2 regions of the Rhizobium sp. AAP116 genome follow, and region 1 is predicted to be linked to the other one. Evidence: predicted binding sites of a transcription regulator. Region 1 holds the regulator's gene; the other holds the start of a gene.
The links. The regulator PhoB, encoded in region 1, activates phosphate uptake and scavenging genes when phosphate is short. The targets are predictions, from matches to a motif close to TGTCATNNANCTGTCAT.
Positions count from the first base shown of each region.

Region 2: a site for PhoB is predicted at 837-853, ahead of IP85_RS17885 (LTA synthase family protein). Genes of this name have one in related genera too.

Region 1 covers NZ_LJIB01000008.1:109,332-113,120, reverse strand. Annotated here, with positions in the region: gene pstB (phosphate ABC transporter ATP-binding protein PstB) at 1-525, shown strand, start outside; gene phoU (phosphate signaling complex protein PhoU) at 572-1,285, shown strand; gene phoB (phosphate regulon transcriptional regulator PhoB) at 1,311-1,994, shown strand; gene IP85_RS07610 (GcrA family cell cycle regulator) at 2,122-2,667, opposite strand; gene IP85_RS07605 (aspartate aminotransferase family protein) at 3,105-3,789, shown strand, end outside.
Region 2 covers NZ_LJIB01000030.1:28,126-31,914, forward strand. Annotated here, with positions in the region: gene IP85_RS17880 (NAD+ synthase) at 1-699, opposite strand, end outside; gene IP85_RS17885 (LTA synthase family protein) at 870-2,831, shown strand; gene IP85_RS17890 (hypothetical protein) at 3,035-3,789, shown strand, end outside.

The DNA.
Region 1 (3,789 bases):
GATCCCGTGCAATTGCGTGCCAAGGTGGGCATGGTCTTCCAGAAGCCCAACCCCTTCCCGAAGTCGATCTATGAAAACGTGGCCTATGGGCCGCGCATCCATGGTCTCGCCGCCAAGAAGGCCGACATGGACGAAATCGTCGCGACGTCTTTGCAGAAAGCCGGCCTCTGGAACGAGGTAAAGGATCGACTGCAGGAAACCGGCACCGGTCTGTCCGGCGGCCAGCAGCAGCGTCTGTGCATCGCCCGTGCGATCGCGGTCAGCCCGGAAGTCATCCTGATGGACGAGCCCTGCTCGGCGCTCGATCCGATCGCGACCGCCAAGGTCGAGGAATTGATTCACGAACTGCGTGAAAATTTCACGATCGTCATCGTGACGCACTCCATGCAGCAGGCAGCCCGCGTCTCGCAGCGTACCGCCATGTTCCACCTCGGCGAACTGGTCGAGGAAAACGACACCGACAAGATGTTCACGAATCCGGATGACCAGCGCACCCAGGACTACATCATGGGCCGCTTCGGCTGAGCCTCCAGGTCACCCTCGGCTCACCTCAAATTCAAGGACGTTTCTCATGGGCTCCTCTCACATCTACTCTGCCTTCGACGATGAACTGAAGTTCCTGATGCGCCGCATTTCCGAAATGGGCGGTCTGGCGGAACAGATGGTCGCCGAAAGCGTGCGTGCTCTGGTCAACTCCGACGCCGCCCTCGCCCAGAAGGTGATCTCCGACGACGTGCTCATGGATGCCATGGAACGTGAGATCGGCGACAAGGCCATCGTCACGATCGCTAAGCGTCAGCCGGTCGCATCCGACCTGCGTGAGATCATCGGTGCCCTTCGCATCGCTGCCGATCTCGAGCGTGTCGGCGACCTCGGCAAGAGCAATTCCAAGCGCGTTGTGGCCATCCAGGCGACCGGCGTGCCGCGCAAACTCGCGCGTGGCCTCGAACATCTCTCCGACCTGGCACTCGCCCAGCTCAAGGAAGTGCTCGATGTCTACACGACCCGCTCGGCTGAGAAGGCGAAATCGATCCGTGACCGCGACGAAGAGATCGACGCAATCTACACCTCGCTGTTCCGGGAACTCCTGACCTACATGATGGAAGATCCGCGCAATATCACGAGCTGCACGCATCTGCTGTTCTGCGCCAAGAATATCGAGCGCATCGGCGACCATGCGACCAACATCGCGGAAACCATCTACTACATGACCACCGGCGCCCAGCCGGAAGGTGAGCGACCGAAGGAAGATCTGACGTCTTCCGTCGGCGCGATCACCGAGTGACGTTGGCCAGCGAGGTTTGTTTTTGATGCAGCCAAAGATTGCCGTGGTAGAAGACGAGGAGGCCTTGTCCGTCCTCCTACGCTATAACCTCGAAGCCGAGGGGTATGAGGTCGAGACGATTCTGCGGGGTGACGAAGCCGAGATCCGGCTTCAGGAGCGCGTGCCGGATCTGCTGATCCTGGACTGGATGCTTCCGGGCGTCTCCGGCATCGAGCTGTGCCGCCGGTTGCGTGTGCGACCCGAGACCGAGCGTCTGCCGATTATCATGCTGACGGCGCGCGGCGAGGAAAGCGAGCGCGTGCGTGGTCTGGCGACAGGTGCCGACGACTATGTCGTCAAGCCATTCTCGACCCCGGAACTGATGGCACGCGTCAAGGCCATGCTGCGGCGTGCAAAGCCCGAAGTCCTGTCCAGCGTCTTGCGCTGCGGCGACATCGAGCTCGATCGCGAGACGCATCGGGTGCATCGCAAGAGCCGCGAGGTCCGTCTCGGGCCGACCGAGTTTCGCCTTCTGGAGTTCCTGATGGCATCGCCTGGCCGGGTCTTCTCTCGCTCGCAGCTTCTCGACGGAGTCTGGGGCCATGACATCTATGTCGACGAACGTACGGTCGACGTGCATGTCGGCCGCCTGCGCAAGGCTCTCAACTTCTCCAACATGCAGGATGTCATCCGCACCGTTCGCGGTGCCGGCTATTCGATGGAAGCCTGACAAGTCGAACCCACCATGGGGCAAGGGCCGCGCGGATTGTCCGCTGCGGCCCTTTTTCGCGGGCGACAGGCGGCAACGAAAAACGGGCCCCGAGGGACCCGTTTAATACTCTAAGCTTCGCTTGATATCAGCGGGCTGCCTTGCGGCGTTCGCTCACCGGCTGATAGGCGAGCTTCGCGTGATAGGTGCAGTAGGGCGCGCTGTCAGCGATTTCGCAGCCGCAGAAGTGGAAATCGTCCTTCATCGGATCGCCGATCGGCCACTTGCAAGTGCGCTCGGTCAGTTCCGTCAGGGCGAGGCGCCGCGAAATCGGCACGACAACGTTCAGCGGGCGCCGAACTTCGACTTCCTCGTAAGCCTCGACCTCGATCTCTTCCTTCAGCATTGTCGCACCAGCTGCACGGGTCACGGTACGCGTGGTCGTGGCTGCCGCGGGGCGGTTCTGGAAGGCCGCCGGACGCTGGGTCTGCGCCGGACGTTTTGCCGGACGTGCCGCAGTCGAGCTTCCGCCTGCCTTGGCCCGACCCGGAAGGTTCAGTCGGTGCACCTTGCCGATAACGGCATTTCGGCTCACGCCACCGAGTTGTGCCGCAATCTGGCTTGCGCTGAGGCCTTCGGCCCACAGCCGTTTCAGTCTTTCGACCCTGTCGTCACTCCATTGCGCAGTTGTCATGCCACTTCTCTCCGCCGCTCGCGTCTGTCATGGCAGAATCCGTCACCCCTGCTTCGAACGAATTCGAAACATAACCGCCTCGTTACTGTCGGTGAGCACTTCCGCCGCATGCAATCTATTAATGAAATTTAACCTAGTGGCACGCTGACTCCGTGACAAGAGTCGGGGGAATCATCTGGAATCGATTTTCCGGTTTTCCCCAACTTGCTTCCCGAGTGAGTCAAGTATGCAACAGGTGGAATCTTGTCGCGCACGCTTCTGGCGCGAGCCGGCCAAATCGGCGCCTACTCCTGCGATTCCTATGGAATTCGTTGACATTGCAGGGTGAAATGCCGATAGTGCCCGCGCCGCCGCAAGGCGGCATTTTTAATTGTTTCGAGGCCTGCAAAGGGCCGCGCCGTCCCTTGGGCGGATCGTCGAGAAGGAACGTGAAAGCCATGGCCGAAGCTACGCCGCTCTATCAGACCTATAATCGGGCGCCGCTGCGTTTCGAGCGAGGCGAGGGCGTCTGGCTCGTGACGGAAAGTGGTGAGCGTTATCTCGATTTCGCCGCCGGCGTTGCCGTCACCTCGGTCGGCCATGGTCATCCCCATGTCGTCGGCGCCCTCAAAGATCAGGCCGACAAGGTCTGGCACCTCTCCAATCTCTACGAGGTGCCGGGGCAGGAAGTGCTGGCCAAGCGCCTGACCGATGTGACCTTTGCCGACCGCGTGTTCTTTACCAATTCCGGCGCCGAAGCGCTTGAATGCGCGATCAAGACGGCGCGCCGCTATCACTTCGCCAAGGGGCACCCGGAGAAGTTCCACATCATCACGATGGAAGGCGCCTTCCATGGCCGTACCATCGCGACGATCGCAGCGGGTGGCCAGGAGAAGTATCTGGAGGGCTTCGGCCCCAAGGCGCCCGGCTTCGACCAGGTGCCTTTTGGTGACATGGAAGCCGTCAAGGCGGCAATCACAGACGCGACCGCTGCAATCCTGGTTGAACCTGTGCAGGGCGAGGGCGGTATTCGTCCGATCCCGGTGGAGATGCTACGCGCCTTGCGCGACCTCTGCGACGAGCACGGCCTGCTGTTGATCCTCGACGAAGTGCAGTGCGGTGTTGGTCGCACGGGCAAGCTTT
Region 2 (3,789 bases), on a different contig from region 1:
CTTGTCACCGTTGAAGGCGAAGCTTGCACCATCGAAGACCAGTTCGTCCTGACCACCGAGCTGGTTGGCGAAGATCAGCGGCAGGCCGGTCTCGATCACCTGGCGGAGCGCCACCTGATGACGGATATCCACCTTGCCACGATAATAGGGCGAGCCGTTCGGCACGAGCAGGATTTCGGCCCCCGTCTCGGCCAGCGTCTCGCAGACGCCGAGATCGTTCCAGATCTCTTCGCAGATCGGCACGCCGATCCGCACACCGCGGAAATTGACCGGTCCCGGCATCTCGCCTTCGGTAAACACCCGCTTCTCGTCGAATTCGCCATAGTTCGGAAGATCGATCTTGTCGCGGAAGGCGAGGATCTTGCCGCCATCGAGGATAACGACGGAATTGTGCCGTCCCTTCTCACCCTGACGCGGAAAGCCGACAATGACGCCCGGTCCGCCATCGGCGGTATCAGCCGCGAGCGTTTCGACAGCCTGCAGGCAGGCTTTCAGGAAGGACGGTTTCAGGACGAGATCTTCGGGCGGGTAGCCGGAAATGAAGAGCTCCGTCAGCAAGACGAGGTCAGCCCCCTGCCCGGCAGCGTCCGCACGAGCCGCACGCGCCTTGGCAAGATTGCCGACGACATCGCCGACAACAGGATTGAACTGTGCCACCGCAATGCGCAGGACGTCGGAGATCTTCTTTGTTTCGCTCATGACACCGATTTAGCGGCTCGTCGCACGGATCGCAACGTCGCTTCTTTCGAAGGCGGACTGCAGGCGAGCCCGACACTAACCAAACCGCGGAAAACACCGGGAACTTAAGCTCATATGTCGTGGTTCATGTAGCATTCATGACGCTTATGTGACACCTATGCGAACCTTTGATGACACCCTCCCATGATCTGGAGTTAGACGTGGTCCAAACGAGCCCGAAATCGCGAGTCGCAACAATTGTCAGCGCCTTTGGCGCGGTGCGCGAACGCGAATACGGCAGCTCCGCAATCGTCCAGCTCGCAATCCAGCTGATCAACACCGCACTGATCGCCGTCGCCATTGTCTTGCTGAGCGAGATCCTGGCGCGAGGCACCATGGTCGATGTGGTTGACTACATGACGGAGTCGAGCCGTCCGGGTCTGGTGGCGGTCGGTATCGTATTCCTGATACTCGCCTTTGCAGACGCAATCATTGGCAAGGCTTATCAGTCGACACTTCTCGTCGCCCCGCTGGCACTCCTGCCGGCCTTTTTCTCCGGCCAGAAACAGCTCTTCCTGTCGGATCCGCTCTTCCCCAGCGACCTTCTCTTCGGCCGCCAGATCCTGCAGCTCATGCCGGCGATGGTTGCCGCAGAACCGGTGAAAGCCGTCGCTCTCGCAATTGGCGGCCTTGTGGCCGTTGCGGCCTTCGTCGCGCTCATCTGGAAGAGCCGGAAGGTTTTCCCGCGCCTAAACCTGGCAAGCCGTGGAGTTCGGGCTGCTCTTGCCATTCCGCTGCTCGCAAGCTTCGCGTCGCTGATGGATCCGATGGCGTTTTCCGCTGTCCGGGATCGGCTGAACATCGTGCCGATGATGTGGGACCAGAAGGAAAACTATCGCCACAACGGCTTCCTGCTCGCCTTCGCCTTCAATGTACCGATGGCCAACGTCGCAGCACCCGACGGCTACAGCAAGGTCGCGATCACCGACATGCAGACCGATCTGCTGCCGGCTTCCTTCTTCTCCGGCCGTCAGGCCGATGTCATCGTGGTCATGAGCGAATCCCTCTGGGATCCGACCCGCATGAGCAGCATCCGCTATTCGGCGGACCCGATGCCGACCATCCGGGCGAGCCAATCCGGCCACGTCTTCTCGCCGGAATTCGGCGGCATGACCGCCAACGTCGAATTCGAGGCCTTGACCGGCTTTTCGAACGCTTTCCTGCCCTATGGCAGCATCCCCTATCAGCAGTATATCCGCCGCCCGGTCCCCTCGCTTGCGACCTTCTTTGAATCCAAGGGCTATGTGACGAAGGCCTTCCACCCCTTCCAGGGCTGGTTCTGGAACCGCAACAACGTCTACCAGTCGCTCGGCTTCCGCCAGTTCCATTCGGAAGAAACGATGCCGGCCATGGACAAGCGGGGCATCTTTGCGTCCGACGACGCGCTGACAAGCTACATCATCAAGGAGGCCGACAACACGGACGAGCCCTTCTTCTTCTTTGCCGTCACGCTGCAGGGCCACGGCCCTTACGAGCGAAACCGCTATGCAAAGAATACGATCGGCGTGGACGCACCCACCCTGTCCGAGCACAACGTGAGCGCACTGGAGACCTACACGCAGGGTGTGAAGGAAGCCGACCAGAGCCTCAAGGATCTGATGGACTGGGCCAAGAAGCGGCGCCGCGAAACGATCATTGTGCTGTTCGGCGACCATCTGCCGCCGCTGAACGAGGTCTATACAGAAAGCGGCTACATGGCGAATGTGGTGGCGACCCGCAAGGCGTCGGTCGAGACGATGAAGCGCGAGCATGAGACGCCGCTGGTCGTCTGGTCGTCGAAGCGTGGCGTCCAGAAGGATATCGGCTCCGTCAGCCCGTCGCAGCTGCCCTATTACATCGTGCGTATGGCAGGTTACCGCCATCCCTATTACACCGGCATGCTCGGTCGTGTGGCCGAACGTTACGCCGTCATCGACCGCCATCAGCTGATTGGCCGTAACAACAAGGCCCAGGCCGATTGGGCCCTTTCGGGCCGGATCGATCCGCTAATCCGCGACTATCGCCTGCTTCAGCATGACGTGATGTTCGGCGAAGGCTACGGTATGGATCGTTTCTTCCCGGAACAGTCGGGTAGACTTCAGCCCAGCAGCTAAGCGGGCCGTTACTTGCGATCACAATTATCCATAAAGAGAGTTTGACGGGGAACTGCTATTGCAGAGCCCCCCGATTTCGGCCATAGACTTTTTTTGTTCGACAAATCAGAGTTCTTGACAGTATTGCGAATGCTGTCGTGTCCGGATTGCGTGTGTAGCCGGACCCTTTGTTGGCACTCATAGTTTAGAGACGAGCCATTGCCATGCCGTTTTTGACGCGCGCCGAAATATTTGCACATCAGCTTTACCCGGCCATCGAAAAACAGATTGCCCAGCACCTGATTGCGATCCACATGCGCACACCGCGCATGTCGCGTCTCAAGGCATCGCATCGCAAGTGGCTGATGACGCAGTCGGTCTTTGCGCTGGCACTGCGGCGCACACCTGATGATCCGCTGTCGGGTCTGACAGCCACCCGCTTCGTCGAAACGGTCATGCGCCTTGGCGCAGCCAGCCGCAACACGGCAACTGGCTACCTTGCAGAGCTGGTCGCCTACAAGTTCTTGCGGGATGTTCCCGAAGTGCCCGACAAGCGCGTGCGCGTCCTCGAACCGACGGAACTCAGCCTGAATGGCCTGAGAAGCTGGTTCAACGGGCACCTCGCCTGCCTAGACCGCCTCGATGGCGGAAACCGGGAAATGACATCGCATGCGGAAGAGCGGATTTTCCTGATCGCCCAGCCGATCGGCGCTGAGCTTATGGTGGGCGATCCGATTTGGCGCGATCCGCCGGATACGATCGGCCATTTCCTGTGGTCGGATCTCGGCGGCATCGTACTGCACGATCTGATCTCTCGCCTGGACGACGTGAACCGCACGGCCGAGGCCCATTCCTGCGGCCCGGTCAGCCTCACGGATCTCAGCGAGACCTATCAGGTTTCGACCACCAACCTGAAACGCATGTTCAAAAAGGCCGAGACCGAGAACCTGCTGCATTGGGAACAGCCGCGACGCCGGGG